Regions from separate parts of the Rhizobium sp. 01L410 genome, predicted to be linked through region 1. Evidence: riboswitches for the same ligand, from Rfam matches in the RefSeq annotation. Region 1 holds a riboswitch; each other region holds the start of a gene.
What was found. A riboswitch is a leader RNA that binds a small molecule or an ion and turns the genes downstream of it on or off. The one in region 1 is predicted to bind cobalamin.
Positions count from the first base shown of each region.

Region 2: another riboswitch for cobalamin. It lies ahead of nrdH (glutaredoxin-like protein NrdH); the one in region 1 lies ahead of bluB (5,6-dimethylbenzimidazole synthase).
Region 3: another riboswitch for cobalamin. It lies ahead of AC1DV9_RS24990 (ABC transporter substrate-binding protein); the one in region 1 lies ahead of bluB (5,6-dimethylbenzimidazole synthase).

Region 1 covers NZ_JBFTST010000002.1:327,830-338,065, forward strand. The annotation lists gene AC1DV9_RS06140 (TadE/TadG family type IV pilus assembly protein) at 1-414, opposite strand, end outside; gene AC1DV9_RS06145 (GFA family protein) at 715-1,110, shown strand; gene AC1DV9_RS06150 (DUF1003 domain-containing protein) at 1,107-1,640, opposite strand; gene AC1DV9_RS06155 (LTA synthase family protein) at 1,715-3,604, opposite strand; gene AC1DV9_RS06160 (NAD+ synthase) at 3,847-5,526, shown strand; gene AC1DV9_RS06165 (hypothetical protein) at 5,571-5,777, shown strand; gene AC1DV9_RS06170 (TolB family protein) at 5,919-6,749, shown strand; cobalamin riboswitch at 6,767-6,948, shown strand; gene bluB (5,6-dimethylbenzimidazole synthase) at 6,992-7,675, shown strand; gene AC1DV9_RS06180 (DUF2865 domain-containing protein) at 7,672-8,769, opposite strand; gene AC1DV9_RS06185 (NADP-dependent malic enzyme) at 8,894-10,236, opposite strand, start outside.
Region 2 covers NZ_JBFTST010000001.1:421,104-431,339, forward strand. The annotation lists partial or broken gene AC1DV9_RS01895 (GMC family oxidoreductase) at 1-558, shown strand, start outside; gene AC1DV9_RS01900 (MarR family winged helix-turn-helix transcriptional regulator) at 653-1,129, shown strand; gene AC1DV9_RS01905 (FUSC family protein) at 1,180-3,189, shown strand; gene AC1DV9_RS01910 (DUF1656 domain-containing protein) at 3,196-3,405, shown strand; gene AC1DV9_RS01915 (HlyD family secretion protein) at 3,402-4,289, shown strand; gene nrdF (class 1b ribonucleoside-diphosphate reductase subunit beta) at 4,296-5,270, opposite strand; gene nrdE (class 1b ribonucleoside-diphosphate reductase subunit alpha) at 5,442-7,601, opposite strand; gene nrdI (class Ib ribonucleoside-diphosphate reductase assembly flavoprotein NrdI) at 7,571-7,981, opposite strand; gene nrdH (glutaredoxin-like protein NrdH) at 7,994-8,215, opposite strand; cobalamin riboswitch at 8,466-8,689, opposite strand; gene metE (5-methyltetrahydropteroyltriglutamate--homocysteine S-methyltransferase) at 8,840-10,236, opposite strand, start outside.
Region 3 covers NZ_JBFTST010000014.1:62,622-72,857, forward strand. The annotation lists gene AC1DV9_RS24975 (bifunctional sugar phosphate isomerase/epimerase/4-hydroxyphenylpyruvate dioxygenase family protein) at 1-268, shown strand, start outside; gene AC1DV9_RS24980 (GntR family transcriptional regulator) at 278-952, opposite strand; gene AC1DV9_RS24985 (GntR family transcriptional regulator) at 992-1,678, opposite strand; cobalamin riboswitch at 1,839-2,094, shown strand; gene AC1DV9_RS24990 (ABC transporter substrate-binding protein) at 2,260-3,276, shown strand; gene AC1DV9_RS24995 (FecCD family ABC transporter permease) at 3,273-4,313, shown strand; gene AC1DV9_RS25000 (ABC transporter ATP-binding protein) at 4,310-5,074, shown strand; gene AC1DV9_RS25005 (hypothetical protein) at 5,210-5,773, shown strand; gene AC1DV9_RS25010 (isopenicillin N synthase family dioxygenase) at 5,961-7,001, shown strand; gene AC1DV9_RS25015 (hypothetical protein) at 7,038-7,343, opposite strand; gene AC1DV9_RS25020 (RidA family protein) at 7,541-7,888, shown strand; gene AC1DV9_RS25025 (hybrid sensor histidine kinase/response regulator) at 7,922-9,988, opposite strand; gene AC1DV9_RS25030 (ATPase domain-containing protein) at 9,966-10,236, opposite strand, start outside.

The DNA of each region.
Region 1 (10,236 bases):
TCCCATCCGGATCGTCGCGAAGCGCTTGATGGTATGGTCCGGAAGCGGAAAAGTGTATAAATTCCATATAGGTAGATTGGCGGAATCATATTCCGTCGTCACCGTGAACTGGTTGACGTTGCCGGGATCCGTGGTCACCGTAACGTGGATCTTGTCCTTCTGCAGCAAAGGATGATTGATCGTCGAGGCGGTGATGAAATTGTCGACCAGCGTTTCGCGCTCCTTGGCGGAAATGCCGGCGACAGCCGTCCGGGCGGCGTCGGCGGTGATCTGTTGGACGGAATGGGCCGCGGTCAGGTAGATCGCGTAGGCGATCAGCGTCAACATCACGAGCAGGAACAGCGGAGCGATGATCGCAAATTCAATCGCGGCGGCTCCTTTGTCGTTCGAACGGAAACGGCGAAACACTGTCATACTGCGCCTCATGCGAGCTTCGTAAGCTGCGTTCTGTATAGGCCTGAAACTATTAATTTTGGATTAGCTAATAAAAGTAATGCGTGTGTTCTAGCGCGGCAAGATGACCTATTTCGGGAAAGCCCTCCGGGCACTTCATGCAACTCCCGATGGCTTTCGGCCTGAGAGGGCCTGTCTCGACCAGTGCGGGGCGGTCTTTCAAACCATCAAAAACACTGAGCTTTTCCATCAACAGATTGGATTTGACCCCTTCGCCGTCTGCCGTCAGTTTCCGCAGGAGTTCAAATGGAGACGGCGGCAATGAGCGGAGACTATGCTGGAGGATGCGCCTGTGGCGCCGTGCGGTTTCGGGGCACTGGCAAGCCGGGGCCCGTCGTTGCCTGCCATTGCTCGCAGTGCCGGCGGCAGACGGGGCTGTATTTTACCTCAACCGACGTCCCGCTTGAAGGGCTCGTCATTGACGGCCGGGAGGCTTTGCACTGGTATCAGTCGAGCGATGCGGCAGAGCGCGGTTTCTGCCGCAATTGCGGATCGGGGCTGTTCTGGCAGCGCACCGGCGCTGACACGGTCTCGATCCTTGCCGGTGCCTTCGATCAGCCGAGCGGGTTGTCCATCGGCTACCATATCTACTGCGCCGACAAGGCCGATTTCTACGAGATCAACGACGGCCTGCCGCAATATCCCGAAAGCGCCTAGATGCGTTTGGCGTCGAGCGCGGCACTGAGCCTCGCGACATCTTCGCGCAAAGATGTCAGTTCGGTCAGCACGCGCATGTCGATCTTCTGGTGCAGCGCCAGCACTTCCAGTTCGGCCTTCAGGTTCACCTCGTAATCCTTGGCTGCCTCCAGACGGTCACGCTCGGCCTGGCGGTTCTGCGACATCATGATGATCGGTGCCTGGATGGCGGCGAGCATCGAGAGGATGAGATTGAGGAAGACGAAGGGGTAGGGGTCGAAGGCGCCCGTCGCCAGGATGATGGTGTTGATGACAGTCCAGATCACCAGGAAGGCCAGAAAGGTCAGGATGAAGGACCAGGAGCCGCCGACGCGGGCGATGCCATCGGCAATGCGCTGGCCGAAGGACGACTCGGCGGAAAGGACGGCGTTGACGTTGGTGGAGATGATCTTCCGTTCATGCGCCTTCTGCAGCACGCGCTTCTCGATGTCGCCGAGTTCGTCGGCACTCTTGCCGAAATGCGTGTGGATGAAATTGGGGAGGTTATACATGCGAGGCTCCGATGCTGTATCGCGTCGGAGCCAGTATTCCCGCTGATGGCCTGAATGCAATGCGAATTAGTGTCTTAGCTGCCCGGTTTGGTGACCATCACATGCTGCGGGAAGAAGCGGTCGAGCGTCTGCGCCTTACCGAACATGACGTCGTGCTGCAGGTAGCGGTAATCGCGCACCAAGGGATCGAGCTTCTTCGGATCGAGCACCCAGTCCGGCGTCACCTCGTTCTTGCGGGTTGCCAGCTGGTAGCGGTCGATGATGTCGTATTTCTTCTGCACCCGGCCGAGGAAGCCGGTGTAATAGGGATGCTCGAAGCCGGCGAACTTCAGGAGATTGTAGGAGATCAGCGACGGGCTGATGGTGCCGACATCCTGCTTGACGCCCTTCTTGTTCGACCAGATCACCAGCGGCGTCTCGTGCTGCTGCTTCATCACGTCGAGCGGCGCCTTGCGGGTGGCGACCTGGTCCGGCATGTAGCCGGCGCTCATATAGACATTGCCGAGCGGCGGCAGGTGGTCACCCCAGAGAACGATTATCGTCTCGCGGTCGCGATGCGAGGCCCAGTCCATCAGCATCTTCAGGCTGTCGTCGGCTTCCTTGACACCCTGCGTATAGGTCGCGAGCGTTGCGCGGTCGGCTTCCGGAATGTCGCCCTGGATGTCGATCGAGTTGTGGGCGTAGCGGTTGGCCTCGTAGGGGCCATGTCCCTGCAGCGTGACAGCGAAGAAGAAGAACGGCTTATCCAGTCCGTCGCCCTCGCGCATGATTTCTTTCATCAGCGAGTCGTCGGAGGCAAAGATGCCGCGTTTTTCCATCGGCGGCAGGGTTTCCTCGGTGCGGAACTCCTCGAAACCGAAATCCTTGTAGACCTCGTTGCGGTTCCAGAACCAGCCGCTGAAAGGATGGAGCGCGCGCGCCGTGTAGCCTTCGCCGCGGAAGAAGGTCGCAAGCGAGGGCACGTCGCGGCGGATATATTGCTGATAGGGAATGCTGCCATAGGGCAGGAAGGCATTGGAGAAGCCTGTCAGTGCCTCGAACTCGACATTGGCGGTCATGCCGCCAAATTCGGGCGAAAACACATAGCCGGACTGCGAGGCGCGGATAACAGGCATCGGGTCGGCGCTGAAATTCAGCTTCTTCAGCCGCGTCGGATCCCAGAAGGATTCGCTCATCAGCATGATGACATCGGGCTTTTCGCGCGGGCCGGCGAGATAGCCGTAATTGCGGGCCGGGATCGCGTCGAGCGCCTCGGCATTGAGGCCGGCAGGGGCTGCCACATCGGCCATCGGTACGTTGAAGATGAAGGCCAGGATGAAGCCGTTGCTGCGGTAATTTTCCTTCTGGTCCCACATCATCGGCACGACCTGCAGGCGGTCGCGGATGTAGGAATATTGCGAATAATCCATCAGCGAACCGAAGGCGGCGATCACCGGTAGGCCGAGGCAGAGGCGGCGAAGACGCGCCTGGTTCGACAGCTTCGGAAAGGTGCGCCAGGCATAGCGCCAGCCGAACACCATGCCGGCGGCCAGCAGCACCAGGCCGACGACGATGGCGATGGCCGTGAACGGCCGGTCACGCACCATCACCGGCAGCAATTCCATGATCTGGCGGCCGAAGAGGATGTCCGAGGGATAGAAGGGATCGGACAGGTAATGCTGTTTCTGATTGGAGACGAAAGCCGGGATCAAGACAAGCGGAACGAGGATCAGCGCCGAGAGATAGCGGCGGCCGAAGGCGGCATCGAGCGTCAGCATCAGGATGGTCAGCATGACGACGGTGGTCATGCCGGGGCGGGCCGTCGAGGTCAGGAAATCGCCGACATCGGCAAGCGTGCTGCGGGCGATCCATTCGACGGCGATGACACTGAGCAGCGCCATCGAAAAGGTGAATGCGATGCTGAGGGCGGCTCGGGCGGCGGGAGAGCGGACATTCGCGCCGAGACCAGCAGAAAGCAGCGCCATTCTTCTGGCCTGCGCGGACTTCATGACCAACGCGATCAAGGGCGGACTCCAATGTCATTCCCGCCGTCATCCCGGCGTCATAAAACCTTCACCGAACTGTCACATGCCCGCCATGAACGCTAGATGAACCATTAATGTTTCCTTGCTTTTCCCGAAGATTTGAATTTTCGTCTGAGCAGACCCGGCGGCTTTTCATGGCAGGACACGTTGCGGGGCGAACGCGCGCGCGCTAAATAGATGACATGACACAGGAAAACGCTCCCTTGAACACGCTCCGGATTGCCGTCGGCCAGCTCAACCCAACGGTCGGCGATGTTGCTGGAAATCTTGCCAAAGCCCGCGAGGCACGCGCCGATGCGGCCCGTCAGGGCGCGGATCTGCTGCTTTTGACCGAGCTTTTCATTTCCGGCTATCCGCCCGAGGATCTGGTGCTGAAACCGGCATTCCTGAAGGCTTGCCTCAAGGCCATCGAGGATCTCGCTGCCGATACCGCGGATGGCGGACCGGGGCTGATCGTCGGCTTCCCGCGGCAGGGCGAGACAGGGCGGCACAATTCCGTCGCGGTGCTCGATGGCGGCAAGATCCTGGTGTTCCGGGACAAGATCGATCTGCCGAATTACGGCGAGTTCGATGAGAAGCGCGTCTTTGCCGAAGGCTCGATGCCGGGGCCGGTGAATTTCCGTGGCGTCAGGATCGGCGTGCCTATTTGCGAGGAGATCTGGAACGATCTCGGCGTCTGCGAGACGCTGGCCGAAAGCGGCGCCGAAATCCTGCTGGTGCCGAACGGCTCGCCCTATTATCGCGGCAAGGTGGATGTGCGCCATCAGGTGGCGCTGCGACAGGTGATTGAAACAGGCCTGCCGCTGATCTTCGCCAACCAGCTTGGCGGCCAGGACGAACTGGTCTTCGACGGCGCGAGCTTTGCCTTCAACGGCGACAAGTCGCTTGCCTTCCAGATGAGCCAGTTCGAACCGGCGCTTGCCGTGACCACCTGGAAGCGCGGCGACAACGGCTGGCGTTGCAGCGAAGGGCCGATGTCGCATATTCCGGAGAAAGAGGAGGCGGATTACCGCGCCTGCCTGCTCGGCTTCCGCGACTACGTCAACAAGAACGGCTTCAAGAATGTCGTGCTTGGCCTCTCCGGCGGCATCGACTCGGCGATCTGCGCGGCGATTGCCGTCGATGCGCTGGGCGAGGAGCGGGTGCGCACCGTCATGCTGCCCTATCGCTACACGTCCGAGGATTCGCTGAAGGATGCCGCCGAATGCGCCAAGGCGCTCGGCTGCCGCTATGATATCGTGCCGATCGAGGCGCCGGTGACCGGCTTTACCTCGGCGCTCTCGGACCTCTTCGAAGGCACCGATAGCGGCATCACCGAAGAAAACCTGCAGAGCCGCGCCCGCGGCACGATCCTGATGGCGATCTCCAACAAGTTCGGCTCGATGGTCGTCACGACGGGCAACAAGTCGGAAATGTCGGTCGGCTATGCGACGCTTTACGGCGACATGAACGGCGGCTTCAATCCGATCAAGGACCTCTACAAGATGCAGGTCTATGCGATCTCGCGCTGGCGCAATGCGCATGTGCCGCCGGATGCGCTCGGACCGTCAGGCGTGGTGATCCCGCAAAACATCATCGACAAGGCGCCCTCTGCCGAACTGCGGCCTGATCAGACCGACCAGGATTCGCTGCCACCTTATCCGGTTCTCGACGACATTCTCGAATGCCTCGTCGAAAAGGAAATGGGTGTCGACGAGATTGTCGCGCGCGGCCACGATGTCGCGACCGTGCACCGGATCGAGCATCTGCTCTATCTCGCCGAGTACAAGCGCCGCCAATCGGCGCCCGGCGTGAAGATCACCAAGAAGAATTTCGGCCGCGACCGCCGCTATCCAATCACCAACCGTTTTAGGGATCGGTAGGGGTATCATCAATTGCTGTTTGTCTAGATTGAGAGGTGACGAGCATGGCATTGCGCACAATTGCCTTGGATGAGCTCGATGGTTTTCAATTGGACGAAGCAAACCGGCTTTATTGGCGGGGCGAGACGGTTGTTCTTGAGCGCCGGTTGAAGCTCGAAACATATCAGATTGTTCTCGCTACATTGGCTACGGTCGGCGCCGTCGCATCTGGAATTCATCCTTTCCTGGTGAGTTGGCATCTTCTGAACTGAGGATTTCGTGTCCTTGAACCTCAGTTCGCTTTTGAAGCGCTGCGCCTTTATCGAAACGCAGATGCATGGCACAAACCGCATGCAAATCAGAATGAAGCGGAACGGCTAAGCGCCGGGCCGCAGCAAATGCGGGAGGCATGCATGCGCAGTTCGGTCGAGATCTACAACATCCTCACCGGTCAGAGCCGGGTCGTGTTCCAGACGGAGCAGCTGATCGAGGCGCCGAATTTTTCGCCCGATGGCCGCTACCTACTGCTGAACGGTGATGGCCTTCTCTATCGTTTGTCACCGGATGGTGAGGGCGGTCTGCAGCAGGTCGATACCGGCTTTGCCACGGCCTGCAACAACGATCACGGCATTTCGCCCGATGGCCGCCGCTATGTGATTTCCGACAAGACCGAGCACGGCAAATCCTGCATCTATACGCTGCCGTCGGAAGGCGGCGCGCCAAAGCAGATCACCGAAAACCTGCCATCCTATTGGCATGGCTGGTCGCCTGACGGAAAGGAACTCGCCTATTGCGGCATCCGCGGCGATCTCTTCGACATCTATACGATTTCCGTCGATGGCGGGGCCGAGCGGCGGCTGACGCATGGCGAGGGGCGCAATGATGGGCCTGACTATTCCTTCGACGGCCAGTGGATCTATTTCAATTCCAGCCGCACCGGGCTGATGCAGATTTGGCGGATTCATCCCGATGGGACCGGCCTCGAGCAGGTCACGCACGACAATTACGGCAACTGGTTTGCCCATCCGGCGCCTACCAACGACAAGGTGCTGCTGCTTTCCTACGACCCTGACGTCTTCGATCATCCGCGCGACCTGCATGTGCGGCTGCGGTTGATGGATATGGACGGCGGCAATCTGACGACGCTTTTCGAGCTGTTCGGCGGGCAGGGCACGATCAATGTTCCCTGCTGGTCACCTGATGGTGACGAGTTTGCCTATGTCCGGTATTTCCCGGCTACTTGAAGCGTCTCGTAAAAGCGGGCAAGACGCTTCGGTCAGGTGCCCGCTTGTCGCGGGAGAATCGGGAATCCGGTGCAAGCCCGGAACGTGCCCAACGCTGTAAGGCCGACGCCTGCCGCATCATGCCACTGGTTGACACCGGGAAGGCTGCGGCGGGCGGATGACGCCAAGTCAGAAGACCGGCCTGGCATCATAGACTGATCCCGTGCGGACGGCGGGGCGGTTGCGTTGTTGGGGATTTGACGATGCGGCCCATGAACAAGGATGCGCTTGAAGGCGCGTCTGCCTTTTCCGCTGACGAGCGCGACGCCGTCTACCGGGCGATCATGACCCGGCGCGATGTGCGCGACCAGTTTCTGCCTGATCCCATCCCATCCGATGTGCTGATGCGGCTGCTTGAGGCCGCACACCACGCGCCCTCGGTCGGCTTCATGCAGCCCTGGAATTTTATCGTCGTCGAAGATGTCGCTGTCCGCCAGCGCGTCTGGAACGCCTTCGACCGGGCGAACCGCGAGGCGGCCGGGATGTTCGATGGTGAGCGGCAGGCGACATACCGATCGCTGAAGCTCGAGGGCATCCTCAAGGCGCCGCTCGGCATCTGCATCACCTGCAATCCGTCGCGCAGCGGTGACGTCGTGCTGGGGCGCACGCATAACCCGCGGATGGATAGCTATTCGACCGTCTGTGCCGTGCAGAACCTCTGGCTCGCGGCACGGGCTGAAGGCATCGGCGTCGGCTGGGTCAGCATTTTCCACGAGAGCGAGCTCAAGGACATTCTCGGCGTGCCCGTGCATATCGAGATCGTCGCCTGGCTCTGCGTCGGCTATGTCGATACGCTCTATAGCGAGCCCGAGCTGGCCGTCAAAGGCTGGCGGCAGCGGCTGCCGCTCGACGAGCTGATCTTCCGCGATGGCTGGGGCCGCCGCTAATTCCGCTGTTGCTGCTGCGGCTGCGGGCCCGATGTTGCCGGGTTCTTCAGGTCGATACTGCCCTGGTCGCCCGCGAGAAATTGCGGGCCGATCTGGCGTACCTTGCTGTTTCCGGGGTCGTAGGGGCGGTCCGGTACCTGTGCCTGCGGCGCAGCCGGTGTGGGGGCGGCCGTTGCCGGCGGCTTGGTGGTGATTGTCGTGATCGAGCCCTTTGGCGGCGGCGCGCTGACGGTCTGGTTCTTGCGCATCTGCTCGTAATAGGCGGTCAGATTGCAGGTGCAGGAGGATTTCTCGCCGGGTGCCCGGTTCTTGTAGGCGAAGGCGTTTGGCATGGCGCTGTAGCGCGCGCCGGTCGCGGCCGAGATCATGTTGGCGGCGTCGGTATTCGAAACGTCCTGATAGAAAAGTTCGGTCTCGATGCCGGGACACATTTTCGAGCAGGTCGAGGCGTCGCGGCTGAAATCGATCGAGGTCGCATTGGTGCTGATCGGGAAGAAGCCGCCGTCGCAGCTGCGCACGCACATGGTGCTGACATGCGACATCATCTCGCCGCGCGGCACACCATATTGCGTGTTGCCTTCTTCGCCGTTGCCGAGCGGAATGAAGGTGTCGCCGCGCATCGCCTGTTCTTCGGTACTTGGCGCAGGGACATAGGCGCGCTCGTCCGGCTGATAGCCCGGATCGTCGTTGCAGCCGTTATCGTCGAGGGCGGCCATCAGTTCGCGGCGTTCGTTGACATCGCTGCCGCCGGCCTCCCGCAGTTGGTTGCGGCGGTCCTGGAGGTAGTGGATGTTGTCGATCATCCGCGATTCCGATTCCTGCAGATCGCTGCAGTAGCGGTCATTCTCGCCGCCGATGACGACCATGCTGTCGACACTGCAGCCGTTGCTGCGCAGGTCGTTGCGCAGCTTGCGTAGCTCGAGGTTCTGTTCGGCTATGGCGCTTGCATATTGACGGATCTCCGGGCCGTTGCCGATCACCTGCGGCAGGTCGGCAAGGCGTCCGCGCAGATCTTCGCAGATCGCGCTGGTCTGCGCCGCCGCGGGCGCGGCAGTAGCGAGAAAGAGAGCAAGGGTCAGGCTTCGGCGTTTCACGGTATCATCCCGCAGCATAGTAAACCGGAAGCGGCAGAGCATTTGCCGCATCCGTTCTGTCTAGCTGCCTTCCGTTAACAAGCTAACGACGGAATTCTAACGCATTTTTCCGATCTACGGCAAATCACGCCGGCTGCTGGGCCTCGACGACGGCGAGCGCCGCCATATTGACCACACCGCGCGACGTCACCGACGGAGCCAGGATGTGGGCCGGGAGCGCCGTGCCGAGCAGGATCGGGCCGACATGCAGGCCGTCGGTCATCGACTTGACGACACCGAGCGTGATGTTGGCGGCATCGAGGTTCGGGAAGACCAGCAGGTTGGCTTCGCCGTGCAGCGTGGTGGAGGGCATGACGCGCTTGCGGATTTCGTCGGCGATTGCGCTCTCACCATGCATTTCGCCATCGACTTCGAGATCGGGCGCGGCGTCACGGATCAGCTGCAGGGCACTGCGCATCTTGGTGGCGCTTTCGCTTTCGCGCGAGCCGAAATTGGAATGCGAGACGAGGGCGGCGCGCGGCGTGATGCCGAAGCGCTTGATTTCCTCGGCAGCCAGAACGGCGGATTCAGCCACTTCCTCGGCGCTCGGATTGAACGTCACGTAGGTGTCGGTGAAGAAGGTGGCGCCGCGCTGCGAGATCAGCAGGCTGAGTGCCGAGAAATCGCGGACATCCTTGCGCTTGCCGATGATCTGGCGAACGTCGCGCAGGTGCTTCTCGTAACGGCCTTCGAGGCCGCAGATCAGCGCGTCTGCTTCGCCGCGGCGCAGCGCCAGCGCACCTATGACGGTGGTGTTGGTACGCACGATCGTGCGGGCCGCTTCCGGGATGACACCCCGGCGGCCGACGAGGGACAGATAGAGATCGACATATTCGCGGAAGCGCGGATCGTCTTCCGGATTGATGACGGCGAAGTCGGAAAGCGGGCGGATGCGCAGGCCGTAGCGTTGCAGGCGGGTTTCGATGACCTGCGGACGGCCGATCAGGATCGGTTCGGCAATGCCTTCTTCGATGAGAACCTGAGCGGCGCGGAGCACGCGTTCGTCTTCACCTTCGGAGAAGATCACTCGCTTCTTTTCGGCAGCCTTAGCGGCCGTAAAGATCGGCTTCATGATGAAGCCGGAGCGGAAGACGAAGCGGTTCAGCTGGTCGAGATAGGCGTCGAAATCGGTGATCGGACGGCGTGCGACGCCGCTCTCGGCCGCTGCCTTGGCGACGGCAGGCGCGATGCGCAGGATCAGGCGCGGATCGAACGGCGAGGGGATCAGGTAGTTCGGTCCGAAGATCGGCGTTTCACCAGAATAGGCGCGGGCGGCGACATCGGACGGCTCTTCGCGGGCGAGGCCGGCGATGGCGCGGACGGCTGCCATCTTCATCGCTTCGTTGATCTCCTCGGCGCCGCAATCCAGCGCGCCGCGGAAGATGAAGGGGAAGCAGAGAACGTTGTTGACCTGGTTCGGGAAGTCCG
Region 2 (10,236 bases), on a different contig from region 1:
GGCGAGCGGCCGACGGTGCAGCTCTATTGTGCTCCGATCGTCTATCTCGACCGCGATGTCTCCTCCGCCAAACCCACCTGGGGCGTGACCTTTACCTCATGCCTTCTGAGGCCGAAGGCGCGTGGCAGCGTCCGGTTGCGCTCCGCCAATCCCGCCGACCAGCCGCTGGTCGATTGCAATTTCTTCGGCGATCCCGATGATCTGAGGCTGACACTGGCATCGCTGAAGACAGCGCGGCGCTTGCTGGAAACCGAGCCTTTCCTGTCCAAGATCGACATGGAGATCCTCCCCGGCCGCGCCATCCAGGATGAAGAGGCCCTGACGAAATTTGCCGGGCAGACGGTCAAGACCAACTACCATCCCTCCGGTAGCCTGCGCATGGGGCCGGACAGCGACCCCATGGCGGTCGTCGGCAGCGACCTTCGTGTGCGGGGCATCGACGGCCTCCGGGTCATCGATTGCTCGATCATTCCCTTCATCCCTTCGGGCAACACCAACGCTCCGGCGATGGCAATCGGCTCGAAGGCTGCAGAGATGATCGCCGCCAGCCACGCCTGAGCTAAAGGCCGCCCAGCATGGCCAGATTGCCGCAGCCAATAAAATAGATAGCGAATAATTTGAATCCTATCGAATTTGGTGTTATATGCAGCGCATGGACACCTACAACAGCCTTCAGCGCGTCTTCACCGCCAACCTGCTTTCGACCGGCCGCCAGTGGCGCCGCGCCGTCGACCTTGCACTCAGCAGCCACGGAATCTCCGAGGCCTGCGCCGCCCCGCTTCTCTGGATCGGCCGCCTCGGCGGCGGTGTCCGCCAGGTGGTGCTGGCCGGCCATGTCGGCATCGAGGGGCCTTCACTGGTTCGTCTTCTCGATCAGCTCGAAACACTTGGCCTTGTCGTCCGCAAGGACGATCCTGCCGATCGTCGCGCCAAGGGTCTTTATCTGACCGATGAGGGCAGTGCCCTTGCGGCGCGTATGGAAGCCGTGCTCGACGAGCTTCGCGAGCGCATTCTCCAGGATGTCAGCAAGGCCGACCTTGAAGCTGCCGTGCGCGTACTGCAGGCTTTCGACAATATCGAGGTGACGCAGACCAGCGCCCTCGAAAAGGAAATCGAGGCAGCGTCGTGACATTGGGATGGCGTGACTGGCTTTTCTCGGGCAAGGCCTTCCTTGCATCGATGCTGGCGCTGTTCGTGGCGCTGTCGCTCGACCTGCCGCGGCCCTACTGGGCGATGGCCGCCGTTTATGTGGTGGCCAATCCGCTGGCGGGCGCGACCAGTTCCAAGGGACTTTATCGCGCGCTCGGCACACTGCTCGGCGCTTCGGCGGCGGTGTTCTTCGTTCCTCTGTTCGTCAACGCTCCGGAGCTCCTGTCTCTGGTCGTGGCGCTCTGGACCGGCACGCTGCTCTTCATCTCGATGCTCGACCGCAGTGCTCGAAGCTATGTCTTCATGCTCGCCGGCTATTCGCTGCCGATGATCGCCCTGCCTTCCGTCGGCTCGCCCGAGACGGTTTTCGATACGGCGCTTGCCCGCTCGGAAGAGATCATCATCGGCATCGTCTGCGCCAGCATCGTCAGCGCCGTCATCTTTCCGGCCAGCGTCAGCTCGCTGCTCGGTCAGCGCATCACCACCTGGCTCGATGATGCCGGAAGCTGGGCCGACGAGATCCTGCGCGGCGAAGGCGCCTCGCCCGCCACGCCGCTGAAGCGCCAGAAGCTCGCCTCCGATGTGACCGGTCTTGATCTCGTCATCAGCCAGCTCGGCCATGACGCGAATGGCCGCGATATCGTCCGTCATTCACGCGAATTGCGCGGCCGCCTGCTGATGCTGCTGCCGCTGTTTTCTTCGCTTGCCGACCGTCTTCACGCGCTGAAATCGTCCGGACAGGAGCTGACGCCGGCGCTCTCCGTCTTGCTCAACGATGCCGCCGCCTGGCTGCAGCAGGGCGGCAGGGGAAAGCCGGATGGTACAGGCGCGAACCTGCGCCGCCGCATCGATGACGTCCAGACCTCGGAAAGCGACGAAACCGGCTGGAACGCCCTGCTTTATCGCAGCGCGCTTGCCCGCCTCGGCGAGATCGTCGATCTCTGGCACGATTGCCTGACGCTGCGCGACGAGATCGCCAGCGGCCGCCATGCCGGCCCTTGGCATCCGGTTTTCCGCCACCGCCAGGTGGTCGGCCGCGTCAGGCATTATGACTATGCGCTGATTGCCTTCGCTGCCGGTTCCGTCGTTGCCGGGATCGCTGTCGCCTGCTTCTTCTGGATCTTCACCGGCTGGCAGAATGGTGCGGGCTTTGTGACCATGGCTGCTGTCGCCTGCTCCTTTTTTGCCGCGATGGATCGCCCTGCGCCCTTCATCCGGTCGATGTTCATCTGGTCGGCTCTGAGCCTCGTCATTTCGTTCATCTACATCTTCGCGATCCTGCCGGCGGTCAATTCCTATGAGCTGCTGGTGGTTGTCTTCGCACCGCCATTCCTGCTGCTCGGACTGCTGATCACCCGCCCGCAGTTCAACATGCTGGCGATGCTGCTATCGGTGAACAGCGCGAGCTTCATCGCCCTCCAGGATCGCTACACATCCGACTTCACCACCTTCACCAATGAGGCGGTCGCGGCCCTTGCCGGCATCGGCTTCGCATTGGTCTGGACGCTGATCGCCCGCCCCTTCGGCGCCGAGCTTGCCGCCTGGCGGCTGGTTCGCGCCGGATGGAGGGATCTGGCAGAGACCGCAGCCGGCGAACGCCGCACCGACCACGAGCGGCTCTCGGGCCGTATCCTCGATCGCCTCGGCCAGCTGGTGCCGCGCCTCGCCGCCGTCGAGGATCGCGAACTAAAAAAGGTCGATGGCTTTGCCGACGTCCGCCTCGGCTTCAACGTGCTGATGCTGCAGACCCGGCGCAAGGAGCTCAGTGGCGCAAGCGCCCTTTCCGTCGGCCGCGTGCTGTCGGGCATCTCCGATTTCTACCGTGCCCGGCTCGATGCCGGCCAGGCAATCGAGCCGCCCGACGAGTTGCGTGCCGCGATCGACGACAGCCTCGGAACCATCGCCCATGAACAGGCGGAAACCCGGGACAATATCGATGCCCTCGTCGGCCTGCGCCGGGCGCTCTTCCCTGAGGCGCCGCCGCCGGACTGGCCCACGCCCGAAACCATCTCAACCCCGCTTCAGATTGCAGCCGAGTAAGCCGTTATGCCTGCCGAATTCGATCTCTATGGCGTCTATGTGCCGCGCCTTCTCGTTCTCATGGTGCTTTCCCTTCTTCTCGTGATGATCGTCCGCCGCGGACTGAGCTGGGTGGGCGCCTATTCGCTCGTCTGGCACCGCGGTCTCTTCGATCTCTCCTTCTATGTGCTGCTTCTCGGAGCAGTCTCCTCCCTGACACGCTGGTACTTCGCATGAACACGCTGAAATCAATCTCCCGCCTGATCGTCACCCTCGCCTTCGTTGCCGCCGCCGCCTATGCCGGCCACGGCCTTTGGGTGCATTACATGGATGAACCCTGGACGCGCGACGCGCGCCTGCGCGCCGATGTCGTTGGCATCGCACCGGACGTTTCCGGCCTTGTCAGCGACGTCACCGTCAAGGACAACCAGTCGGTGAAGAAGGGTGATGTGCTCTTCCGCGTCGATGGCGAGCGCTTCAAGATTGCTCTGGCGCAGACCGAAGCGGCGCTCGAAGGTGCAAAGGCGATGCTGGAGCAAGCCCGCCGCGAAACCGATCGCCAGCAGCGCCTCGGCGATGCCGCTTCCGTGCAGCAAAAGGAACAGGCGCGCACCGCCGCCGACCAGGCCGAAGCCACCTATCTGCAGGCTGTTGCCAACCGCGATCTGGCGCAGCTCAATCTCGACCGCTCAGCCGTCAAGGCGACCGTCAACGGCACGGTTTCGAACCTCAGTCTGCGCCCAGGCGACTATGTCACCGCCGGCACGGCCAAGGTAGCGCTCGTCGACACCGACTCGCTGCGGGTCGAAGGCTATTTCGAAGAAACCAAGCTGCCGCGTATCCATGTCGGCGATAGCGTCACAATCCATCTGATGGGCCATCGCCAGACGCTGGAAGGCCATGTCGACAGTATCGCGACCGGCATCGAGGACCGCGAGCGCACGTCGGGAACCGGGCTGCTGGCCAATATCAACCCGACCTTCAGCTGGGTACGGCTGGCGCAGCGCGTTCCGGTTCGTATTAATCTCGACAAGGTACCTGACGGCGTGCAACTGATTGCCGGTTTGACCGCGACGGTCGAAGTCGGAGGCCAAAGCTCCGCCCTCGCCTCGCTCGACTGACGTTGCTTAAAAGTTCCAGTCCTCGTCCTCGGTCGCCACGGCCTTACCGATGACGTAAGACGAGCCGGAGCCAGAGAAGAAGTCGTGGTTCTCGTCGGCATTCGGCGAGAGCGCCGAGAGGATCGCCGGATTGACCTTGCAGGCCTCCGGCGGGAACAGAGCCTCGTAACCGAGGTTCATCAGCGCCTTGTTGGCGTTGTAGTGCAGGAACTTCTTGACGTCTTCGGTCAGCCCGACGCCGTCATAAAGCGCCTCGGTATATTTGGCTTCGTTGTCGTAGAGCTCCAGCAGCAGATCGAAGGCGAAATCCTTGATCTCCTGGCGGCGGGCCTCCGGCAGGCGGTCGACGGCGCGCTGGAACTTGTAGCCGATATAGTAGCCATGCACCGCCTCGTCGCGGATGATCAGGCGGATCATGTCGGCGGTGTTTGTCAGCTTTGCGCGGCTCGACCAGTACATCGGCAGATAGAAGCCGGAATAGAACAGGAAGCTTTCGAGGAAGACGCTGGCAACCTTCTTCTTCAGCGGATCGCCTGAAGCATATTGCTCCATGATCAGCGCCGATTTCTTCTGCAGAAACTCGTTCTCATCGGACCAGCGATAGGCGTCGTCGACGTCAGGCGTCGAGCACAGCGTCGAGAAGATCGACGAATAGGAGCGCGCGTGCACCGCCTCCATGAAGGAGATGTTGGAAAGCACCGCCTCCTCATGCTGGGTCGAAGCATCGGCCATCAGCGTCACCGAGCCGACGCCGTTCTGGATCGTGTCGAGCAGCGTCAGTCCGGTAAAGACCCGGATCGTCAGCTGCTGCTCTTCCGGCTTCAGCGTCGCCCAGGAGGGAATGTCGTTCGAGAGCGGCACCTTTTCCGGCAGCCAGAAATTGCCGGTCAGACGGTTCCAGACTTCGAGGTCCTTGTCGTCCTCGATGCGGTTCCAGTTGATGGCGCGGACGCGGGTTACGGGCTTGGCGTGCATGTTCATGGGTGTGTCCTTTGGACCGAATTCATCTGGTGGCCCCCTCATCCGCCTGCCGGCACCTTCTCCCCGAGGGGAGAAGGGAAACCGCGGCGGCGTCTCGCTCAACATCCCCTCTCCCCTCGAGGAGAGGGCTAGGGCGAGGGGGCCGCTTACTCAAACGTCAGCAGCTAAAACTCACAGCGTGCACGACACACATCCTTCCACCTGAGTCCCCTCCAGCGCCAACTGGCGCAGGCGGATGTAGTAAATGGTCTTGATGCCCTTCTTCCAGGCGTAGATCTGAGCCTTGTTGATATCGCGCGTCGTCGCGGTATCGCGGAAGAACAGCGTCAGCGACAGGCCTTGATCGACATGCTGGGTGGCAGCCGCATAGGTGTCGATGATCTTCTCCGGCCCGATCTCATAGGCGTCCTGGTAATAGTCGAGATTGTCGTTGGTCATGAAGGCGGCGGGATAGTAGACGCGGCCGATCTTGCCTTCCTTGCGGATCTCGATCTTGGAGACGATCGGATGGATCGAGGAGGTCGAGTGATTGATGTAGGAGATCGACCCTGTCGGCGGCACCGCCTGCAGGTTCTGGTTATAGAGCCCGCCTTTCATGACGGCCTTCTTCAGCGCTAGCCAGTCTTCCTGGGTGGGAATTTCGATACCAGCATTGCTGAACAGGTCGGCAACCGTCTGCGTAGCCGGTTTCCACTCCGTTTCGGTATATTTATCGAAATATTCGCCCGAGGCGTATTTGGAATTCTCGAAACCCTTGAAACTCTGGCCGCGCTCGACCGCGAGACGGTTCGAGGCGCGGATGGCGTGATAGGTCACCGTGTAGAAATACATGTTGGTGAAATCGACGCCCTCTTCGGAGCCGTAGTGTATCCGCTCGCGGGCGAGATAGCCGTGCAGGTTCATCTGACCCAGGCCGATCGCGTGGCTCTCGTCGTTGCCCTTCTCGATCGACGGGACCGAGGAAATGTGGCTCATGTCCGATACGGCCGTAAGTGCCCGGATCGATGTTTCGATCGTCTTGCCGAAATCGGATGAGTCCATGGCGGCGGCGATATTCAGCGAGCCGAGATTGCAGGAAATGTCCTTGCCCATCACCTTGTAGGACAGATCGTCGTTATACTCGCTGGCTTCGCTGACCTGCAGGATCTCGGAGCACAGATTGCTCATGGTGATGCGTCCGGCGATCGGGTTCGCCTTGTTCACCGTGTCCTCGAACATGATGTAGGGATAGCCGCTCTCAAACTGGATCTCGGCGACGATCTGGAAGAAATCGCGAGCCTTGATCTTCTTCTTCTTGATACGGCTGTCGGCCACCATCTCGCGGTATTTTTCCGTCACCGAGATCTCGGTGAACGGCACGCCGTAGACGCGTTCCACGTCATAGGGCGAGAACAGGTACATGTCCTCGTTGTTCTTGGCGAGCTCGAAGGTGATGTCTGGAATGACGACGCCGAGCGACAGCGTCTTGATGCGGATCTTCTCGTCCGCATTCTCGCGCTTGGTATCGAGGAAGCGCATGATGTCGGGGTGGTGGGCATTGAGATAAACGGCGCCGGCGCCCTGGCGTGCTCCGAGCTGGTTGGCATAGGAGAAGGCGTCCTCGAGCAGCTTCATCACCGGGATGATGCCGGAGGACTGGTTCTCGATATGCTTGATCGGCGCGCCCATTTCGCGAATGTTGGTCAGCGACAGCGCCACGCCACCGCCCCGCTTTGACAACTGCAGCGCCGAATTGATCGAGCGGCCGATCGATTCCATATTGTCTTCGACGCGCATCAGGAAGCAGGAGACCAGCTCGCCGCGCTGCTTCTTTCCGGCATTGAGGAAGGTCGGCGTTGCCGGCTGGAAGCGGCCGGAGATGATCTCATCGACCATGTCGCGGGCCAATGCCTCGTTGCCCTGTGCCAGCGCCAGCGCCACCATGCAGATGCGGTCTTCATAGCGCTCCAGATAGCGCTTTCCGTCAAAGGTCTTCAGCGTGTAGCTGGTGTAATATTTGAAGGCGCCGAGGAAGGTCGGGAAGCGGAATTTCTTGTCATAGGCGTGGTCGAAGAGATCGCGCACGAAGTTGAACGAATACTGGTCCAGCACCTCCTGCTCGTAATAGCCCTCGGTGATCAGGTAATCGAGCTTCTCCCGGAGATTATGGAAGAACACGGTGTTCTGGTTGACGTGCTGCAGGAAATACTGCTTCGCCGCCTGCCTGTCCTTGTCCAGCTGGATCTTGCCGTCCTCGTCATAGAGGTTCAGCATCGCGTTCAGCGCGTGGTAATCCAGCCCGGTTTCCGCGGCCTGCGCCTTTACAGGGCGTTCGAGAACTGCCGTGTCCAAAATCGTTCCAATCCGTGTTTGACGTTGGCAACATCATCAGCCGTACCCAGGAGTTCGAACCTGTAGAGGTACGGCACCTGGCATTTCTTCGCGATGATGTCGCCGGCGAGCCCGAAGGTCTCTCCGAAGTTGCTGTTGCCCGCGGCAATCACGCCGCGGAGGTTCGAACGGTTTGCCGCATCGTTCAGGAAACGGATCACCTGCTTGGGCACGGCTCCTTTGCCGCCCTCGCCGCTATAAGTCGGGAGGATCAACACGTAGGGCGAGACGGCTTCGAGCGTCTCGCCAGTGATGGGGATGCGCCGGGCGGGAAGGCCAAGCTTTTCGACGAAGCGATGGGTGTTTTCCGACCGGCTGGAAAAATAGACGATCTCGCCCATCGCAGCCGCCGCTCAGGCGAGCGCGCTGATCATGTCGGGGCGGAAGCCAGCCCAATGCTGCTCGCCGGCGATGACGACGGGAACCTGGCGGTAGCCGAGACCCTGCACCAGATCATAAGCGGCGCTATCGGTGGAAACGTCGATGATCGTGTAGTCGATGCCCTGGCGATCGAGCGCGCGGGTGGTTGCGGTGCACTGAACGCAGGCGGGCTTGCTGTAGACGGTGATGCTCATGGGAAAACCTCGTAACTAGAAGGCATGGGATATCGTTCGGACATCCGCCGATGTCCGCGCTTGCGATCGAAAAGGAAGACAGCCGTTGCCGGTTGCCGGGCGTCAGCAGCCCGTCATTCGCGCCGGTATGATCTGAAACTCAAAGACATAAGACTTCACCCCGAAGTGGCTCATGCGGGACACACCGGAGGAAGCGAAGAGGCGGCATCATGCCCACATCTCATCGCTCGCCAGCCGGACACCCCGCCCGTGGACGTTTTCGCTCAAGGCAGGTCTCCTGGCTTGCGGATCATCACATTCATCCCGGTCTTCCCAGATCTTCATGACCCAGTGACCCGAAATGGGACAGATGCTCGCCGCTCACAGTTGCGGGGGCAGCTCCGGCATTGCTCCGCCTTGCGGCAGATCTCACCGAATTCCCGTCTTAGCCCGCGATCCTTGCGAATCGAGGGAACCTCGAACACTAGATATAGTACGCGAGTCTATTTTTACGTCAATGGATGGTTCAGGTTTCGGGTGCCGCAAGCCGAAAAAATGAATGCGATGTGGATAACAGAAGATTAATGCAGATTGGCTGTGGAAAAGAGAAGCCGGCAAAAGCCGGCTCCTCGAATGCGATGACGATCAGGCCGTTGCCGTGGCAACGCGTTCGCGCAAAGACCGCGCCGCCGCCACCATATTGACTAGCGCTGGCTTCACTTCCTCCCATTTGCGGGTCTTCAAGCCGCAATCCGGATTGATCCAGAGCTGCGAATCGCCAAGCCGCTCGCGCGCCAAAAGAAGCAGACTCGTCATATCGGCAATATCGGGAACGCGCGGCGAGTGGATGTCGTAGACACCCGGGCCAATTTCGTTCGGATAGTCAAAACTGCGGAATGCCTCCAGCAGCTCCATCTTCGAGCGCGACGTCTCGATCGAGATCACATCCGCATCCATCGCGGCGATAGCATCGATGATGTCGTTGAACTCCGAGTAGCACATATGCGTGTGGATCTGCGTCGCGTTGCTGACACCGGTCGAGCACAGGCGGAAGCTTTCGACGGCCCAGTCGAGATAGGTCTTCCATTGCGAGCGCCGCAGCGGCAGGCCTTCCCGGAGTGCTGCCTCGTCGATCTGGATCATTCTGGCGCCGGCCTTTTCGAGATCACCGACCTCGTCGCGAATCGCCAGCGCGATCTGCCGGCATGCTTCGCTCCGGGCGATATCATCACGCACGAAGGACCAGTTGAGGATCGTCACCGGTCCAGTCAGCATGCCCTTCACCGGCCGGTCTGTCAGAGACTGGGCATATTGCCACCAGCTTGTCGTCGTCGGCTTCGGCCGCGCGATATCGCCGAAGATAATAGGCGGGCGGACATAGCGCGACCCATAGCTCTGTACCCAGGCATGCTGCGTGAAGGCAAAGCCTGACAGCTGCTCGCCAAAATACTGCACCATGTCATTGCGCTCGAACTCGCCATGGACGAGCACATCGAGGCCGATTTCCTCCTGCCAGCGGATGGCTGCTTCGGTTTCCTTGCGCAGGAAAGCCTCATAGTCTGCATTGCTGAGCGTCCCCTTCGTGTGTGCCGAACGGGCCTTGCGGACTTCAGGCGTCTGCGGAAAGGACCCGATCGTCGTCGTCGGGAACAGCGGCAAGCGGATATCCGTCTGCTGGATCGCCTTGCGCTCGGCGAAACCGGCCTTGCGGCGCTTCATGGTCTCGTCGATCGCCGCAATGCGCTGCCTGACCGCGGGATCATTGACCTTCGGCGAAGCCGCGCGGGCGGCCGCGGCCCTCGAAGATTTGCCGATCGCATCGGCCACGCAATCACGCCCCTGCGCAAGCGCCTGGCCGAGGACCGAGAGTTCATCCAGCTTCTGCGTGGCAAAAGCCAGCCATCCCCTGACCTCGGCATCGACAGCCGTTTCGAGCGCAAGATCGATCGGCACATGCAGAAGCGAGCAAGACGGCGCGATTTCGATCGGACGCGTCTTGGAAAGCGCCTCGACCCGATCGAGCAGTTTCTCGAGATCGGCGC
Region 3 (10,236 bases), on a different contig from region 1:
CTCGCCCAACTACTACGATGACGTCGAGGCCCGCTTCGGGCTCGATCCCGATCTCAGCGAACGGCTGAAGGCAGAAAACATCCTTTATGATCGCGACGACGAGGGTGAGTATTTCCAGCTCTACAGCGGGACCTACGGGGAGGGGTTCTTCTTCGAGATCGTCGAGCGCCGTGGCTATCGCGGCTACGGCGCGCCGAACGCGATCTTCCGGATTGCGGCGCTGAAGAAGCAGATGCGGCCGGACGGCATCCCGAAGGACGCCTTCTGACTGCCATCGCTAGGCGATGCGGCCGCTTTTCACCACATGTTCAACGCCGCTCAATATGTGGCGGCGGATAACGGCGCGGGCGCCCTCGACGTCCCGCTTCAGCGCGAGTTCGAAGAGGAGCCTGTGATCGTCGACAACCGCTTTGCCGCGAAAACTCTGAGCCAGCATATGATAGCGCAGGAAACGGTCGAAGACGGAGGACAGCGTCTCCATCAGCGTCGCCGAATTACAGGCGGAGACGATCGCCTGATGAAACTCCCAATCGTAGCGGACCCAGTCGATCGTGCGCGAGGCGTCGCCGGCAAGCAGCCTCTTTTCGGCGGCCGCAAGCTTGTGGTGCGCGGCGACGATGCGCCCTTCCCATTCGAGATTCCCCGCGGCAAATGACAGGCCGATGGCATGGGTCTCCAGCACAGTGCGAAGATCGGCGAGTTCCTCCAACTCCTTGAGCGAAGCGGGGCTGACTTCGAAGCCGCGCTGGCCTTCGGCGAGCACCAGGTTTTCGGTGGTCAGGCGGCTCAGGATCTCGCGCAGCGACGACACACTGATCGAATAGTGCTCCTTGGCCTGCTCCAGCTTGATCTTCGCACCCGGCGCCAATGTCCCGGAGATGATATCCTGACGAATTTGCCGGGAGACGACGTCGCTGACAGTCTCGGAATGTTCACCGGTCACTTTGAGCATTGATTCCTCTACGTCCCGCACCATCGTGCGTGGAATACATTATCCTGCCGATAGGCGAATGGTCGCCAGTGAACCCTTGCTCAGCGCATGCTCGACGCCCTGCTGAATATGCCGCTGCAATATTCTCTTCGCCGTCGTGATGTCGCGCTGAAGAGCGGCCTCCAGCAGTTGCTTGTGCTCTTCTTCCGCAACGCCGCCGCGATAGGACAATGCCACCATCTGATATCGCAGATATTTGTCGAACACCGCCGAATGTGTTTCCATCAGCAGGCGCGATCCGCAGGCCGAGATCAGAGCCTGGTGAAACTCCCAGTCGTAGCGCTTCCAGTCTTCCGCCCTACTGGTATCGCCCGAGGCCATCACCTCTTCCATGCGCGCCAGCTTGTAATGGGCCGAGACCAGCCGCGCTTCCCATTCGACATCGCCCTGTTCGAAGGCCTGCTCCAGCGCGTGCTCCTCGAGAAGCAGACGCAGCGCTGCGGTCTCTCTCAGGTCGGCGACCGAAACACGCGCGACTTCGAAGCCGCGCTGCCCCTCGGCAACGACGAGGCCTTCCGATGTCAGGCGGTTGAGAATCTCTCTCAGTGTGCTGACGCTGGTTTGGTAGGCGATTCTCAGATTTTCAAGCTTGAGCTTCTGCCCCGGAGAAAGCCGCCCGAAAATGATATCCGCCCTTATTTGCCGATAGCCGCTCTCTGCGACGGTCTCGTTTGAGATTTCGTTCAACGGCCATTACCTCTGATATTCCCATTTTCTTCATATATAACGGAATAAGTATGCCGTATTCAACAAGCGAAAACGCGATTGGCGGCCGTTCTGCGGGTACTGAACCCTGATTGCCGAACCAGGGTGGCGCGCTGCGCGTCTTGACGGCCGGGATATTAGCGTCGTAACTGCATCCGACGGTTCCCGGAGGAAGTCTCCGACGGGATTAATAGGGAACACGGTGCGGACGACCCAAAAGGGACCAAGACCGTGGCTGCCCCCGCAACTGTAAGCGGATTGCCGATCATCACGGGAGACCAGCCTGCTGGATGTCTCCCTTGGGCCGCAAGGCCATGCCACTGCGATGTTATCGCGGGAAGGCAGATGAGAGGCGAATATTCGCGAGCCAGGAGACCTGCCGTCAAACACGATCCAATCAGCCGGGCGGGGATGCCTGGAAAGGAACAGACATGTTTGACCTGACCCTTCGCCGATACATGGCCTCCATCCGCCTCGATTGGGCTTTCCGCGTCCGCGCTGCGTGAGCAGTCACGCCGTGTTCCGCGGCGTCGTGCTGCCCGCTTCTCCTAAATCGAGGTCCCATGCGCCAGATTATCGCCACGCTCACATTTGCCCTCGGCCTGACCGGCTTCGCCGGTACAAGCCTTGCCGCCACGCAGTATCCTCTGACCCTCAACAACTGCGGGCAGCAGGTCACGTTCAAGAAGGCGCCTGAGAAGATCGTCTCGATCGGCCAGGGGATGACCGAAGTCCTGTTCTCGCTTGGTCTTGCCGGCAAGGTCGCCGGTACCGCCGTCTGGGTCGGGCCGGTCCTGCCGCAATATGCCGATGCAAATAGCAAGATCAAAAGGCTCGCCGACAACGATCCAAGCTTCGAGGCCGTCGTCGGTCAGGAACCCGATCTGGTCGCCGCCGAATTCGAATGGCATGTCGGTGCGCAAGGCTCTGTCGGCAAGCGCGAGCAATTCGCCGATCTCGGCATCAATACCTACATCGCGCCTGCCGACTGCGTCGCCAAGATCAATGCCGATGGCGGTGATGGCGTTCGCAAGGAGCTGTTCACGATGGACCTGATCTATCAGGAGATCGCGGAGCTCTCCGAAATTTTCGACGTCAAGGATCGCGGCGATGCCCTGATCGCCGATCTGAAGAAGCGTGAGGCTGCAGCCGTTGCCTCGATCTCGGGTGCCTCGGGCAAGAACCTGCCCGTTGTCTTCTGGTTCTCCAGCAAAGAGGTCAAGGGCGACGCCTTCATCGCCGGCAAGAACAGCGCTCCGGCCTATATTCTCAAGACGGTCGGCGCGAAGAATGTCGTCACGACCGAAGAGGAATGGCCGTTGGTCGGCTGGGAAACGATTGCCCAGGCAAATCCTGCCGTCATCGTCCTCGCGACCATGGACCGCCGCCGCTATGCCGCCGATGATCCGAAGGTAAAGATCGATTTCCTGGAGAGTGATCCGGTTACCAAGGAACTCGAGGCCGTCAAGAACAAGCATTTCGTGATGATGGACGCCCAGTCGATGAACCCGACGATCCGCACGATCGACGGCATCGAAACGCTGGCAAACGGCATCAAGACCTTCGGCCTTACGCAGTGAAAGTTGCCGCTTCCTGGCAACGCCGGTGGTGGGCGCTCGTTGCGCTCACCGCCGCCGCCGTTCTCCTCCTTGGCGTCATGATCAGCCTTGCCGTCTCGATCGGCGAGATTGCGATCCCAGTTGCGACAACCGCCAAGGCGGTTTCGAACCGGCTGTTTGGAACGGCGTTCGAACTCAGCCGCATCCACGAAGGCGTCATCTGGGACTACCGGCTCAGCCGCGCTTTGGCGGCGGCCAGTGCGGGCGCTTCTCTCGCCCTCTGCGGTGCCATCCTCCAGGCGCTTCTTCGCAACCCGCTCGCCGAACCTTACGTGCTCGGCATTTCCGCCGGCGCCTCGACCGGGGCCGTCTGTGTCATGATCCTCGGACTCGGCTATGGCGTTCTTTCGTTGTCGGGTGGTGCCTTTATCGGTGCGGTGGTGGCCTTCCTGCTTGTCGGCATTCTTGCGACAGGCACCGGGGGCTCCAGCGAACGGATCATTCTCTGCGGGGTTGCCGGCTCGCAGCTCTTCAATGCGCTCACCTCCTATATCGTCACGACATCCGCAAATGCGGAACAGGCGCGCGGCGTGCTGTTCTGGCTCCTGGGGTCGATGAGCGGCGTCCGCTGGCCCGATGTCTATCTGTCGGTGCCGATCGCGATCGCCGGCTTCGCCGCCTGCCAGTTCCACGCCCGCGCGCTCGATGCATTTGCCTTCGGTTCGGATGCCGCCGCATCGCTCGGCGTTGCCGTGCGGCGGGTGCAGATCGTTCTTTTCGGCATCACCGCGATCATGACTGCGGCCGTCGTCAGCATGGTCGGTTCTATCGGGTTTGTCGGCCTCGTCATCCCGCATGCCGCCCGCTTCATCGTTGGCCCGTCCCACAGCCGTCTCCTACCGGCCACGGCGCTCGGCGGTGCGATCTTCATGGTCGGGGCCGATATCGTTTCCCGGATCATCATCACGCAACAGATCTTGCCGATCGGTGTGGTCACCGCGCTTTTCGGCGCCCCAGCTTTCGCGATCATCCTCTATCGCGTCGGGAGAAGTGCATGAGCATCTCCATCGATACCGTGTCCTATTCGGCCGGCGACACCTTAATCATCGATGGCATCACGCTATCGGTGACCCCAGGTAAGGTGCTTGGTCTGCTGGGCCCGAACGGCTCGGGAAAGTCCAGCCTGCTGCGGCTAATCTGCCGCCTGCGCCGCGTCGATAGCGGCGTTATCCGTCTCGGCGAGGACGACGTCGCCATCCTCTCTAGAGCCAGTCTCGCCCGGCGCGTTGCTCTCGTCGAGCAGCAATCGGCAACCGATACGCCGCTGACCGTGCGTGACGTCGTCCAGCTCGGGCGCACGCCGCATCGCGGCCTGCTTTCTGCCTGGGATGCGGGAGATGATGCGGCCGTCGACATGGCCCTGGAGCGGGTCGACATGAAACACCGCGCCGGACAGATATGGCAGACACTTTCCGGCGGGGAGCGTCAGCGCGTCCATATCGCGAGAGCTCTGGCTCAGACGCCGACCGAGCTCCTGCTCGACGAACCGACAAACCACCTCGATATCCAGCACCAGCTCGAAATTCTATCCCTCGTGTCGAAACTCGGGACGACCTGCATCATTGCCATGCATGATCTCAATCTCGCAGCGATGTTCTGCGACAGCCTCGCCGTGCTGCAGAAGGGTAAAGTGGTTGCATTAGGAACCACATGGGAGGTTTTGAACGAAGATCTGATTGCCCGCGTCTTTGGCGTCCGGGCGTATGTCGAGCAATCGGCGGTGCACGGCCGCTACAACATTCAATATGCGATAGACTGAAGATGGCCTTGAGCCGCTGCCTGAGGTTCATGGAGAATTGCCGGCGCGCGCAATTGGGAGTGTTGCGCCAGTTTGCCGGGATGGCATTTCACTGGAAGTTCGCTACAGTAGATCCCGATGAACTGGAGCATGGTCATGACCGAACGTCGTCAGCTTCCTCTGCATCCCGTCTCAACGGGTGCCGCGGCAGCCTGGATTGCCATGACAGCGGGCTCCAGCGTCGTCCTTAGTCTCTATTTCGCATGCGTCACGCCCTTCGTTGCGCTGTCGGCGGTTTCCGCCATGGCGCTTCCGCGGCAAATGGCGATCTATGCGGTTCTGCTCGCATGGCTGGGCAACCAGGTGGTGGGTTATCTCATTCTCGGCTACCCGCAGGCCTGGGACAGCTATGCCTGGGGTCTCGCCATCGGCGTGGCTGCTGCTACCTCTCTCCTGGCGGCATTTGTTGTTATCAGGCTTCAGACCGGCATCTTTGCTATGGCTGCCGGCACGTTTCTGGCTGCCTTCGTGGTGTATGAAGGCGTCCTCTTCGCAGCGACGTCCGTCCTGCCATCGGGCCAAGGCGCGTTTTCTATTGCCGTCATTTCGCAGGTGCTGGTGATCAACGCTGCCGCTGCTGCCGCTCTTGCGCTCGCCCATTTTCTCGCCGCGGCCTTGCGGCTGCTGTTTGTCACGGCAGACGCACCGATGCTGCGATAGAGCGCTTTCACCGGCAACGGGCATATGTGGTGTCGGCGTGTCTCTTCCGGTGATTTGTTCTTCCGTCCGGCCGTGGCGGGCAACGGTTTTTCAATCTGAACCGCGACCTTGAACGGATCTGTGTTTCAGTCCGTTCGATCGTCTCTATGCTGGGCTCTTCGACGCGCCCCAGAATACGAGGACTTTCATGACGGCCCTGAACGACGCCAACCCATCCGGCAGTGCGCTGCCTGTGCTTGATATCTCGCGGTTTCACGGCCGGGAACGCGAGGCTTTCGTCGCAGAGCTTCGCCATGTGCTTCATGATCACGGCTTCTTCTATCTCACCGGGCACGGGGTCGAGCAGGCTTTCATCGACGATGTCATTGCCGCGTCCAAAAGGTTCTTTGCGCTTCCGATGGACGAGAAGCTGAAGATCGAGATGATCAAGTCACCGCATTTTAGAGGATACAATCGCGCCGGGCAGGAACGCACGCGCGGCGAACAGGATTGGCGCGAGCAGCTCGACATCAACACCGAAGGTACGGCTGCGAAGATCGGTCCCGCCACGCCGCCATGGAAATGGCTTCAGGGCCCGAACCAGTGGCCGGAAGCCCTTCCTGAACTGAAACCGCTTCTTCTCGCCTATCAAGCGGAAGTGACAAGGATCGGCATCGATATTTTGAAGGCCATCGCTGTTGCGCTCGACCAGCCGGAAGATGTCTTCGCCGGTATCTACGATCCGCAGCCGTCGCAGCTTCTGAAGATCATCCGGTATCCGGGCCGGGATGTCGCCGAGACCGATCAGGGCGTCGGGGCACACAAGGATGGCGGCTTCGTCACCGTTCTTCTCCAGGACAAGACGCCCGGCCTGCGCGTCCGCACAGAGGCCGGTGATTGGATCAGCGCCCCGCCGGTTCCCGGCACCTTCGTCATCAACACGGGCGAACTCCTTGAACTGGCGACAAACGGTTTCGTCCGTGCAGACGTTCACGACGTCGTCGCACCACCCCGTGGCGTCGAGCGGTTCTCCGTGGCGTTCTTCCTGGGCTCGCGTCCCGATGCGACGATACCGGTGATCGAGCTTCCCGAAGCGCTTCGCAGCAATGAGCGTGGCGTGACCGCGGATCCGCTGAACCCGATCTTTCGCGAAGTCGGGATCAATCAGCTGAAGAGCCGCCTGCGATCTCATCCTGATGTCGCTCAGACCCACCATGCCGATCTGGCGAAATCAATTCTCGGATCGTAGCCCGCCCGAATCCGGGCTGGCAACACTTCCAGTTTCCTAGATGCCGGAACCATCGAGGTTCTGATGGTCGTCGCCCGCCCAGGGCGCCGGCATCGAGCTGCGTCCGAGATTTGCGGAAGGCATCGGCATCCAGCACTTCAATTCCGGTTCGGCATATTCGATGATCTGCCCGGGCGAGGAATCCGACGCGCGCCAGCCTTCGCCGCCAAACTGATCGCCATTCGACCAATAGGCGAGATCGACTTCCGCCGATCCCTGTTCGGACGGACGGATCGTCACCAGAATCCGGCTGCCGTCTCTCGGCGCACTTGCCATCTGGCGCCAGCGGTCCAACTCTTCCACCGTTTTCTCCTCCTGCCTTGATACGCTTGTAAATGTCGTCCTGACATCGGGAACGGTCAACTTAAACTTTCAGCAAAACCGGCGAACCGATGCCAACTTCCAGGGATAGGCCGCGCGCCCCAGAAGATGCTGGCCTTTTCGTATTTCAGGCGCTAGCGCTGTGGCTCAGACGAGATCGAGCATGAAAGGGCATTTGAATGGTCGAGAGAATTGGCTTGGCGGCGCGCTGGAGCGACGCAGTGGTCGTCGGAAACCTGATCTTCCTCGCCGGCCATACGGCTGAAACCACCCGTGGCCAGCCGGTGCGGCTGCAGACCGAAGATGTTCTGGCCAGCCTCGACGATACGCTGGCGCAGGCGGGCGTCAGCAAGAAAAATCTCGTCAGCGTCACCATCTACCTCTCCGACATTTCGGGGTTTGACGAGATGAATGCGGCTTGGGATGCGTGGGTGCCGGTGGGACATGCGCCGGCTCGTGCAACGGTCGAGGCCAGGCTGGCTTCGCCTGACCTCTTCGTTGAAATGACGGCGATCGCGGCGAAGTAATCGCCCCGTCAGTCTTGCAAATCAGATGCGCGATCAGCGGGCACTGAAGGCGACCTTGGCGATCTCATTGGCCAGCTGGTCCTGTGTGTAGGGCTTTCCAAGCCTTGCGACGTCCAGATCGACCCCTGGGGGAAGTTCCGCGTAGCCGGACGCGATGAGGATCGGCAGGGCCGGCGCGATGGCGCGCACAGCTCTCGCCAGATCGCCGCCGGTCATGCCGGGCATGGAATAGTCGGTGATGACAAGATCGAAGGCCGATCCGTCACCGAAAAATTCCAGCGCCTCCGTTCCGGAATGGGCTTCGACGACGTCATGTCCGAGATCCATCAGCATGTCGGCAGAGCTCATCGCGATGAGAAGGTCGTCATCGACAAGCAATATCCGCTTCGGCCCTGACGCATTGCTGGCGGCCTGTGGCGGGATGACGATCAATTCGGGCTGTGCAGCGCTGGAGATCGATACAGGTATCCACAACTCGGCCGTCGTGCCCTTGCGAACTTCGCTGGTCAGTTTGAGGTCGCCCTTCAGCTGGGATGCAAGGCCATGGATCATCGACAGGCCGAGACCGGTTCCCTTGCCGAGCTCCTTGGTAGAGAAGAACGGCTCGATTGCCTTTTTCAGGGTCTCCTCGTCCATTCCGTGGCCCTGGTCGGCGACGGAAAGGATGACATAGCTGCCAGCCGCGAGCTCTGCCGTCCCGGATATCTGCTCGGATTGTCTAAGTTCGATACGAATGGTGCCGCCGTCCGGCATAGCGTCACGGGCATTGACGGCGAGATTGAGCAGCGCCAGTTCGACCTGGTTTGCGTCTGCGGAGACGAGGGGAAGATCATCCGGCACCACGGTTTCGACAACGATAGTCGAGCCGACGGAGCGCTTGAGAAGGTCTTCCATGCCAAACACCAGCGCCCGCATATCGACCGGGTCGATGCGAAGATCCTGCCGCCTGGAAAAGGCCAGCAGACGCTGAGTCAGCGACGCGCCTCTCCTGGCGCCCTGCTGGGCGCCGTCGATCAGGCGCAGCGCCCTGGCGTCGTCTCCCGCATGTTTGCGCAGAAGTTCAAGATTGCCGAGAACTGCCATGAGAAGATTGTTGAAATCATGCGCGACCCCGCCGGTCAGCTGGCCGATCGCCTCCATCTTTTGAGCCTGCCGCAACTGTTCTTCGGCGCGCTCGCGCTGGCTCACCTCTGCCATGACGACCGCGTGCGCCTGTTCCAGCTCGCGGGTGCGCTCGGCGACACGCTCTTCTAGCAGCTCGTTCAGCTGCCGCTGGTGTTCCTCCGCCTTGAGGCGGTCGGTAATGTCAGCCGAAACGCCGACAAGTTTGATCGCCTTGCCCCACCGGTCCTTGTAGAGCTGCGCCCGGATTTCGGCCCAATGCACCGAGCCGTCTTTCCAGATTGTCCGGTACTCGATCGAATAATCCGCTCCGCTTTCGATCGTCGCCCGGACGGCGGTCTGCATCCGGCCGACATCCTCTGGGTGAATGATAGCGAGCAGATCGGTATACGAAAACGCATCGTCCGGGCTGCGTCCGAAAATCGCTTTGCAGGTCGCCGATGTGGTCAGCTCGTTGGTGGTGAGATCGAGCTCCCAGGCGCCGAGCCGGCCGGCGCCAAGAGCGGTCTGCAGTCGGCGTTCACCCTCATCAAGAGCCTCGATCCGCGATCGTGCCTCATATTGCCGCCGGCGCCCGCGCATGGCGGAACGCGCCACGCTGATGAAAGTGGTCGCATGGAACGGGCGCTCAACGAAGCTGACATTTCCGAGCACTTCCGAGAGCCGGGCGGCAGCCGGATTGCGTTCGGGGCCGCCACCGCGATTGGTGAGGATGATGAAGGGAAGGTCGGACCAGCTCGGCTGCACTTCGATCCAGGCGGAAACGGCGCGCAGATCGGCGGAACGAAATGCTTCCTCGGTGATAACGGCAAAGGCGACAGCGTCGCCAAGGTTGGCGGCAAAGGACGGCAGATCGGACACGATCCTTGCCTTGATGCCTGCCTCCTGCAGGAGCGACGCTGCAATTTTCGAATCCCGGCCGACTGGAGCGTAGATCAGGCCGATGGTATCGCTGTTAGGAATCGGTGCCGTCCTCATCTGACAATGGAAGGAGCGGCTGTCTTTCTCCAACAAAATTCGGGACGCCGCGTAGTACGCCCTGGAACCCCGAAAGTGGTTCGCCAAGCGACAGTCCGGCATTGGAAATTCGAAATTCGCGGATGGTATCCTCGTGCGGTCCGGTTCGCTTCTTGATCACGGAGACCGCGCGGCGCACCTTGCCCAAGGCCTCGAAATACCGGAGCAGGATGACGCTGTCGGCGAGATAGGTGACATCGACGGGCGAC